One region of the Agrobacterium sp. 22-3639C2 genome, then DNA from elsewhere that is predicted to be linked to it. Evidence: predicted binding sites of a transcription regulator. Region 1 holds the regulator's gene; each other region holds the start of a gene.
The links. The regulator PhoB, encoded in region 1, activates phosphate uptake and scavenging genes when phosphate is short. The targets are predictions, from matches to a motif close to TGTCATNNANCTGTCAT.

Region 1 (2,202 bases):
GCGGCATGCGCGCGAGACGGAGAGGGATTCTGCCGAAAATACACGCGACAAGCGGAGAAGCGGCATGAACTGGACAGACGAACGAGTCGAAAAGCTCAAGAAATTGTGGTCCGAGGGCCTTAGCGCCAGCCAGATTGCAGCGCAGCTGGGCGGCGTCAGCCGTAATGCCGTGATCGGCAAGGTCCATCGTCTCAATCTGCCGGGACGCGTCAAGGCTGGCGGTCCAGTGACTTCGGCACGCTCCGCGCCGAAGCGCACCGCTGCCCCTGCCCCGCGTGCGACGACTTTCGCAGGTCGCGTCAACGCGGCACCGGCACGCATCCTCACCCGTTCGAACGCGGCAACGGCGCTGCACGAGGAGATCGATATCGAGACCGCGCAGGTTCTCGATTACGTTCCTTCCAAGAACGTTGTCACGCCGATTTCCCGTCGCCTGACGCTGACGGAACTGACCGAGCGCACCTGCAAATGGCCGGTTGGCGATCCGCTGAAGGACGACTTCCATTTCTGCGGTTGTGAAGCGCTGGAATCTTCGCCCTATTGCAAGTTCCATGCGAAACTCGCCTACCAGCCGGTGAGCGAGCGCCGCAAGGCTTGAGTGTTGCGGCACGCATTCAGCACTCAAAAATTACGGGCCTTCGGGCCCGTTTTTTTATGACAAAAATAAAGCGGCTTTCTGGGCGGCTTGATGGCAGGCCGCACCCTTTCCCCTTACTATTGGGCGTGACCCCTCAATCCGGATTTCAACGCGCAGCCGATCTTCTCCGGTCAAAACGGATAATGGCATCGAGTTTGGCGGATACTCATATAGAAAAAGCCCGAAATCGTTTCAGATTTCGGGCTTCCTGATTTTTTTGTGCACTACTTCGCCAGCGAAACTATCTGGTTCCGCTTCGCTCAGGCTTCCATCGAATATCCCGCACCACGCACCGTGCGGATGACATCCTGCATGTGCGAGAAGTTCAGGGCCTTGCGCAGACGTCCGACATGCACATCGACAGTACGCTCGTCGACATAGATATCATGACCCCAGACGCCATCCAGCAATTGCGAGCGGGAAAACACCCGACCCGGCGACGTCATCAGGAATTCCAGCAAGCGGAATTCCGTCGGGCCGAGACGCACTTCGCGGCTTTTGCGGTGAACGCGATGGGTCTCGCGGTCCAGTTCGATATCGCCGCATTTGAGCACCGACGACAGAACCTCCGGACGGGCCCGGCGCAACATGGCCTTGACCCGGGCCATGAGTTCCGGCGTCGAGAACGGCTTGACGACATAATCGTCAGCGCCCGTAGCGAGACCGCGAACCCGTTCGCTCTCTTCGCCACGCGCCGTCAGCATGATGATGGGCAGGCGTTCTGTTTCCGGCCGCATTCTCAAGCGCCGGCACAGTTCGATACCGGAGACACCGGGCAACATCCAGTCCAGGATGAGAAGATCCGGAATGCGCTCCTGCAGCCTGATTTCCGCCTCATCGCCACGGGGTATCGTGTCGACGTCGTATCCCTCAGCCTCGAGATTGTAACGAAGCAGGACGCTCAGCGCTTCCTCGTCTTCCACAACTGCAATCTTGGGCACCATATGCTGAACTCCGCAAGCTTCTGCTTGTCTGTTACTCGGTCACCGAACCAAGCGTGTTGGAACTGTCGTCCTTCGGACGCTCGCCCTCCGGCTGGCTGCCAGTGGTCATGTAATAGATCGTCTCTGCGATATTCGTCGCATGATCGCCGATACGCTCGATGTTCTTGGCGCAGAACAGAAGATGCGTGCAGGTGGTGATGTTGCGCGGGTCTTCCATCATGTAGGTCAGAAGCTCCCGGAAGAGCGACGTGTACATGGCATCGATTTCCTCGTCGCGTTCACGGATCGCATTGGCCTTTTCGGCGGAACGCGTGGAATAGACGTCGAGGACTTCCTTGAGCTGCACCAGCGCCAGGTCGGACAGATGCTCGATGCCGCGGGCGAGCTTGCGCGGAACGCCGGTGCCGGCGACAGCGATAACGCGCTTGGCCGTGTTCTTGCCAAGATCGCCGACGCGTTCGAGATCGGCGGCGATACGCAGGGTGCCGATGATCTCGCGAAGGTCTGCCGCCATCGGCTGACGCTTGGCGATGGTTACGATCGCCTTGTCGCCAATTTCGCGCTCAGCATGGTCGAGAATGGTATCGTCCGAAATGACCTTCTGCGCGAGCGCAGCATCGG
Region 2 (2,202 bases), 250 kb from region 1:
CTCGCCGCACGCAATATCACCGCTAACAGGGCCGCCAACTGGGGCATGAAGCGTCTGTTCGACTTCCTGCGCTCGATCGACATGCTGATCTGGGCGCTGTTCTTTACGCGCAGCTTCGGTCCGGGGCCGATCCCCGGCATTGCCGCGATCTTCTTCACCGATACCGGCGCGCTCGGCAAGGTCTATGCCGAGGCGCTGGAGAATGTTGACGACAAGCAGCGCGAGGGCGTCAAATCGGTTGGCGCTTCTCCCATTGCCGTCAATCGTTTCGGCGTGCTTCCGCAGGTCCTGCCGGTCTTCATTTCCCAGTCGCTTTATTTCTGGGAAAGCAACACCCGTTCCGCCACGATCATCGGTGCGGTTGGCGCTGGCGGCATCGGTTTGAAACTGCTGGAAGCGATGGGTACCAATGCCGACTGGGACAAGGTCGCTTATATGGTGCTGCTCATTCTCTTCGTGGTTTTCCTGTTCGACCACATCTCGAATTCCCTGCGGTCGCGCCTGATCGGGAAAACCCAGCATTAATTCATAAAGCGGGAGCGGGGTTTGGTTATCCCGCTTCCCGAGACGTGCGCAAAACCGGAACCTCTTTGCAAAGTCAGATACATCCCCTCAATGCGCCAGCATCCGTCTTCCGGACATTCGAGAGACACGCGGCGTTTCAAGCGCTTTTTTTCCTGGGGCATCATCATTCTGTCACGGAAAGCGATTACCTCGCACTCCTGACCTTGCGGGAAGCGGGCGAGTCACGCCAAATAGCTTTTCATCCAGGTTTTCCATGACACCGAAGAGTGCTTGCCGTGCGCTACGCCATCTATTTTTCTCCGGCTAAAGATCATCCACTGACTGAAGCGGCGTCGCGCTGGCTGGGACGCAATGCCTTTTCCGGCGCGCAACATGATGACCATGCCGCTTATGCGGAGATGACGGAGGAGCCGCGCCGTTACGGTTTCCACGCGACGCTGAAAGCCCCCTTCGAGCTTTCCGAAAAATACAGCGAAGCGGAACTCGTCGCCGCCCTCGAACAGTTTGCGGCCAGCCAGTCCGTCTTCGATATTCCGCGTGTTGTCATCGGCGCACTCGGGCCGTTTTTCGCGCTCGTTCCGGATCGCACCTACCAGCCGCTGCAGGATTTTGCCGCTGAGATCGTTGACCATTTCGACCGGTTTCGCGCGCCCTTGTCCGAGACCGACATTGCCCGCCGGCGCCCGCAAAACCTGACCGAAAGCCAGCGGCAAAATCTGTCGCTCTGGGGTTATCCGCATGTCATGGACGACTTCCGCTTTCATATGACGCTGACGGGCCGCATCGACGAAAGCGACGCGCCCGCTATCCAGGATGTGCTTTCGACCAAGTTTTCCGAGTTCGTCGACCGGCCTCTCACCATTTCCGGCCTCGCTTTGTTCGTTGAGGAAACGCGCGGCGCACCATTTACCGTTCATCGCTGGCACCCGCTTGGCCAGCCGCCAAAGAAAGATGCTGACCCATGACCGAGCATGCCCTTTCCAACGCCCGTATCGTTCTGGAAGACGATATTATTCTGGGATCCGTTCTGATCCGTGACGGCAAGATCGCCGATATCAGCGAAGGCGCCTCCAAGACCGGTGAAGATCTCGAAGGCGATTTCCTCATCCCGGGTCTGGTGGAACTGCACACCGACCATCTGGAACAGCACTATTCGCCGCGTCCCGGGGTTATCTGGGATAAGATCGCCGCAATTCAGGCTCACGATGCGCAGGTCGCGTCATCAGGCATTACCACTGTTTTCGACTGCCTGCGGCTGGGCTCCGACGAAGATGGCGGGTTCAAGAAGGGCGAGATGCGGGAAATGGCAGATGCCATTGAAACCGCTGCCGATCAGAACCGCCTGCGGGCAGATCACCTGCTGCACCTGCGCTGTGAAGTCGCCTCCGCCGATGTGCTCGAGCATTTCGAAGATTTTGAGACCGATCCGCGTGTGCGGCTGATTTCGATGATGGACCACTCCCCGGGACAGCGCCAGTTCCAGTCGATGGACCAATATATCTTCTATTACCAGAAGAAGCGCGGACTGAGCGACGAGGCTTTCGCCGAGTTCGTCAGACGCCGGCAGACGGCATCGGCGGAGTTTTCCGCCAAGCACCGGGATTACCTGGCGGCCCGTTGCGCCGAGCGCGGCATAACCGTTGCAAGCCATGACGACGCTACAGAAGCGCATGTGGG
Region 3 (2,202 bases), on a different contig from region 1:
CATCAGGGTAATCGCCCGTGTTGGCGGCAAAGGCGGCGGGTTCCGAGGTCAGGTCCGCAATGCTGTTTTCGCCGTAACCCTGCGGCGCCGAGACGTTGGCCATGGGAATATTGAAGGCAAAGGCCATCAGGAAACCGTTATGGCGGTAATTCTCCTGTTGATCCCACATCATGGGGATGATGTTGAGACGATCGCGCACCCACGAATAATGCGAATAGTCCATGAGCGAGGCGAGGCCGGCCAGAAGCGGCAGCGCCAGCACAAGACCTGCGGCGCGTTCGCGCCAGCTCAAGCCGGGCGAATAACGCCGCGCCAGCAGCCACAGGGTGGAAAGGGCCGCAACCGTGGCGCAAAGGCCAAGGCCGACCAGCACGGCCGTCAGCGGCTGGGCTTTCAGCATGGTGGGCAGAAGCTCGAGGATCTGCCGGCCGAACAGCAGGTCGGAGGGATAAAGCGGATCGGAGAGATAGGTCTGTTTCTGCGCGGAAATCAGCCCTGTCAGCGCGCAAAGCGGCGCAACGGCGATGAGCGACAGGTAACGGCGGCCGAGGATGGAATCCAGCGCTACGAGCAGCAGCAGCACGGCGGCGATGGTGGTCATGCCGGGGCGGGCGGATGAGGTGAGGAAGGTGCCGACATCAACTAGCGAACCGCGGGCGATCCATTCCAGCGCGACGACAAGCACGACCGAGGAAAACGTTAGATTGGCAAGCGTGTAGGCCTTACCCGAAAGCTTGGAAAGGCTCCGCGTCCATGCAGGCGAAAAGACAAAATCAGCCTTTTCGGAAGCCGTTGTTTTTGGCGCCGAATTTCTCAAACTCATACTCCGGTATTACGAGGCAACACCGCGCAATTCGGGGAGGTGAATCGGGGCGTCGCAAAACTGTCATGTAACTGTCACATAAGCGCGATGAACGCGACATGAACTTTGCGGGGTGTGGCCGGTGCGGTGATAACCTTAGCGTGAATGCCGGTTGCGGCTTCATCCTATCAAGGTGGTGCGGCATGCAATTGCCGCGTTGCGGAGCGGGCACGGGCGCGGTATTGAAAAGCCATGAGCGACAGACACGACATCAAAAACCATCTTCGAATTGCCGTCGGGCAGTTCAATCCGACTGTTGGCGACGTGGCGGGCAATCTCGCCAGGGCGCGCGAAGCACGGGCCGATGCGGCGACGCAGGGTGCCGATCTCCTGCTTCTGACCGAGCTGTTCATATCCGGCTATCCGCCGGAAGACCTGGTATTGAAGCCGGCTTTTCTGAAAGCGTGCCTGAAGGCCGTGGAAGAACTGGCGGCGGAAACCGCCGATGGCGGGCCGGGCGTCGTCATCGGTTTTCCGCGTCAGGGCGAAACGGGCCGGCACAATTCGGTTGCGCTTCTGGATGGCGGCAGGATCATCGCGCTGCGTGACAAGATCGACCTGCCGAATTACGGCGAGTTCGATGAAAAGCGTGTTTTCGCCGAAGGTTCGATCTCCGGTCCCTATAATTTCCGCGGTGTCAGGATCGGCATTCCGATCTGCGAGGAAATCTGGAACGATATGGGTGTGTGCGAAACGCTTGCCGAAAGTGGGGCGGAAATCCTGCTGGTGCCGAATGGTTCACCCTATTATCGCGGCAAGCTGGATGTGCGCCATCAGGTGGCGCTGAAACAGGTAATCGAAAGCGGCTTGCCGCTGGTCTTCGCCAATCAGCTTGGCGGGCAGGACGAGCTGGTTTTCGACGGCGCGAGCTTCGGTTTCAATGCCGACAAGACCCTTGCCTTCCAGATGAGCCAGTTCGAGGCGACCCTTGCCGTCACCGATTGGAAACGCACCGCAGAAGGCTGGCGCTGCGAAAGCGGTCCTTTCTCGAAAATCCCTGAAGGCGAGGAGGCGGATTACCGCGCCTGCATGCTGGGCTTTCGCGATTACGTCAACAAGAACGGCTTCAAGAGCGTGGTTCTCGGCCTTTCCGGCGGTATCGATTCGGCGATCTGCGCTGCGCTTGCTGTTGATGTGCTGGGCGAAGAGCGGGTGCGCTGCATCATGCTGCCCTATTGTTACACCTCCGAGGATTCGCTGAAGGACGCAGCCGATTGCGCCAGGGCGCTTGGCTGCCGTTACGATATCGTGCCCATTGCCGAACCGGTGGATGGGTTCCTGTCGGCGCTTTCGGAAATGTTCGAGGGCACGGAGGAAGGCATTACCGAAGAAAACCTGCA
Region 4 (2,202 bases), 240 kb from region 1:
TTCTCCTGTTTCCCGGCGAGCCGGAGTTTGTTGTGAAGTATCGGCCCTTGACGCGGGCGCAAACGATGCTGAGCGGTTCCTCAGAGCCCGGCGAGAGCCAGCGGTTCGGGACCGGCAGATTGCTGAACCGGACGCGCGGCAAGCTGCGCGCCGGGAATATTGATGCTGGTCGAGGTCATGGTCTCGTCGATGCCGGCGCCGTGTGAATCCGTGCCGTAAATCTCCGTGACCGCCGCCGCCGTCAGTTCGGCGGGTGTTCCGTCGAAAACGACTCGACCCTGCGACATGCCGATGATGCGTTCGCAATAATTGCGCGCCGTATCCAGCGTATGCAGATTCGTTATGACGGTGATGCCTTCACGCTCGTTGATGTCGCGCAGGGCGTCCATGACGATCTTGGCGTTCAGGGGATCGAGAGAGGCGATCGGCTCGTCGGCGAGAACCATCTTCGGAGACTGCATTAGTGCCCGGGCGATAGCGACGCGCTGCTGCTGGCCGCCGGAAAGCGTGCCCGCCGCCTGCATGGCTACGTGCTCGATGCCGAGCCGCTCGAGGGCGGCAATCGCCATCAGGCGCTCTTCATCCGTGAAGATGTTGAACAGGCTGAGCACGGTCGAACGGTGGTTCAGGCGGCCGAGCATGACATTGGTGAGCACGTCGAGACGCGGCACCAGATTGAACTGCTGGAAGATCATCGCGCAGTCGCGCTGCCAGTTGCGCAGGGCGGCACCCTTCAGCGAAGAGACTTCCGTGTCGTTGAAATGAATGGAACCCGAGGAGGGATCGACGAGGCGGTTGATCATGCGCAGCAGCGTTGACTTTCCTGCGCCAGAACGTCCAATCACGCCAACCATCTGGCCTTGCGGAATTTCCACATTCACGGAATCGACCGCAGTGTGGTTGCCGAAACGGCGCGTGACTTGCTTCAGGTGAAAGCTCATTTCCCCGTCCAATCTTCTTCTGATGGGGTTCGACCTAACAGCGGTGCGTGAAGCGTGAATGTCAGTTTGATGAAGAAAATATTACAGAATGCGCAGATAAGGCGTCCGCGTGGTCGCCTGCGAACCTTTTAGTAGTCGTGCCAAGGGCTTGAAGCCCGCACTATGTCTCGCAGACATGGTTAGGGAGACCCCGGAGCATGACCCCGGAATCTGCAGTTTCTTCGGTGTGGGGCGATTTTACCCGGCGTATTTCGCCACGAAATCCTCGGCGGCGAGGGTGCGGAAATCGTCCAGTGCGCCGCGCAGCGTTGCGTGGTCCCAGTCCCACCATTTGAGATCGTCCATGCGCTGGCCAAGGTCCGCCGGGAAGCGGTTCCTGATCAGCCGGGCGGGTACGCCGCCGACGATGGTATAGGGCGCAACGTCTTTCGACACGACCGCACCGGCCCCGATTACCGCACCGTTTCCGATTGTGACGCCAGGCAGGATGGTCGCGCCATGGCCGATCCAGACATCGTGGCCGATCACCACGCGCTTGGCGCGGCGGGCGGCGAAGAAGTCATTTTCATCATCGGCGTCGTCCCAATAACTGCGGGCACGGTAGGTGAAATGGTGAAGTGTGGCGCGCGACATCGGATGATTGGTCGCGTTGATGCGGACGGATGCGGCGATGTTGACGAATTTGCCGATGGTGGCGCACCAGATCGCACCGTCCTGCATGACATAGGAATAGTCGCCCATCTCCACTTCCTCGATGCGGCAGCGTTCCGAGATTTCGGTATAGCGGCCGATCGATGAATTGGTGACGCGGGCACTTTCGTGGACAACAGGTTCGAGACCGACCTTTACACTCATGCCGCTGCCTTCCGGGGGGAGAATTGCGAGACATCCAGAACGCGATCGGCCACGGCTTCCCGCACTTCCTCGTCATGGAAAATACCGAGCAAGGCCGTCCCTTTGCGCTTCTTTTCCGCGATCATCTCCACGACCACCCGTCGGTTGGCGGCATCCAGGGATGCGGTCGGTTCATCGAGAAGCAGGATCGCGTGATCGGTGATGAAACCGCGTGCGATGTTGACGCGCTGCTGCTCGCCGCCGGAAAAGGTTGCTGGCGGCAGCGACCACAGTTCCCGCGGCAGGTTGAGTTTCGAAAGCAGAACGGCTGCCTGCTCGCGGGCCTCTTCCGCGGCAACCTTGCGCGCAAAAAGCGGCTCGGCGACGACGTCGATCGCCGGAACGCGCGGCACGGTGCGCAGAAACT

Region 2: ACQZ6D_RS16825 (DUF1045 domain-containing protein) is a predicted target of PhoB. The motif match lies at 684-700, and genes of this name have one in related genera.
Region 3: ACQZ6D_RS03075 (LTA synthase family protein) is a predicted target of PhoB. The motif match lies at 885-901, and genes of this name have one in related genera.
Region 4: phnC (phosphonate ABC transporter ATP-binding protein) is a predicted target of PhoB. The motif match lies at 1,000-1,016, and genes of this name have one in related genera.

What each region holds. Positions count from the first base shown of each region.
Region 1 is NZ_JBNWDB010000003.1:533,087-535,288, forward strand. It holds gene ACQZ6D_RS15595 (GcrA family cell cycle regulator) at 65-598, shown strand; gene phoB (phosphate regulon transcriptional regulator PhoB) at 898-1,581, opposite strand; gene phoU (phosphate signaling complex protein PhoU) at 1,613-2,202, opposite strand, start outside.
Region 2 is NZ_JBNWDB010000003.1:778,107-780,308, forward strand. It holds gene phnE (phosphonate ABC transporter, permease protein PhnE) at 1-525, shown strand, start outside; gene ACQZ6D_RS16825 (DUF1045 domain-containing protein) at 792-1,490, shown strand; gene ACQZ6D_RS16830 (alpha-D-ribose 1-methylphosphonate 5-triphosphate diphosphatase) at 1,487-2,202, shown strand, end outside.
Region 3 is NZ_JBNWDB010000001.1:623,474-625,675, reverse strand. It holds gene ACQZ6D_RS03075 (LTA synthase family protein) at 1-823, opposite strand, end outside; gene ACQZ6D_RS03070 (NAD+ synthase) at 1,055-2,202, shown strand, end outside.
Region 4 is NZ_JBNWDB010000003.1:773,114-775,315, reverse strand. It holds gene phnC (phosphonate ABC transporter ATP-binding protein) at 81-941, opposite strand; gene ACQZ6D_RS16800 (transferase hexapeptide repeat family protein) at 1,179-1,796, opposite strand; gene phnL (phosphonate C-P lyase system protein PhnL) at 1,793-2,202, opposite strand, start outside.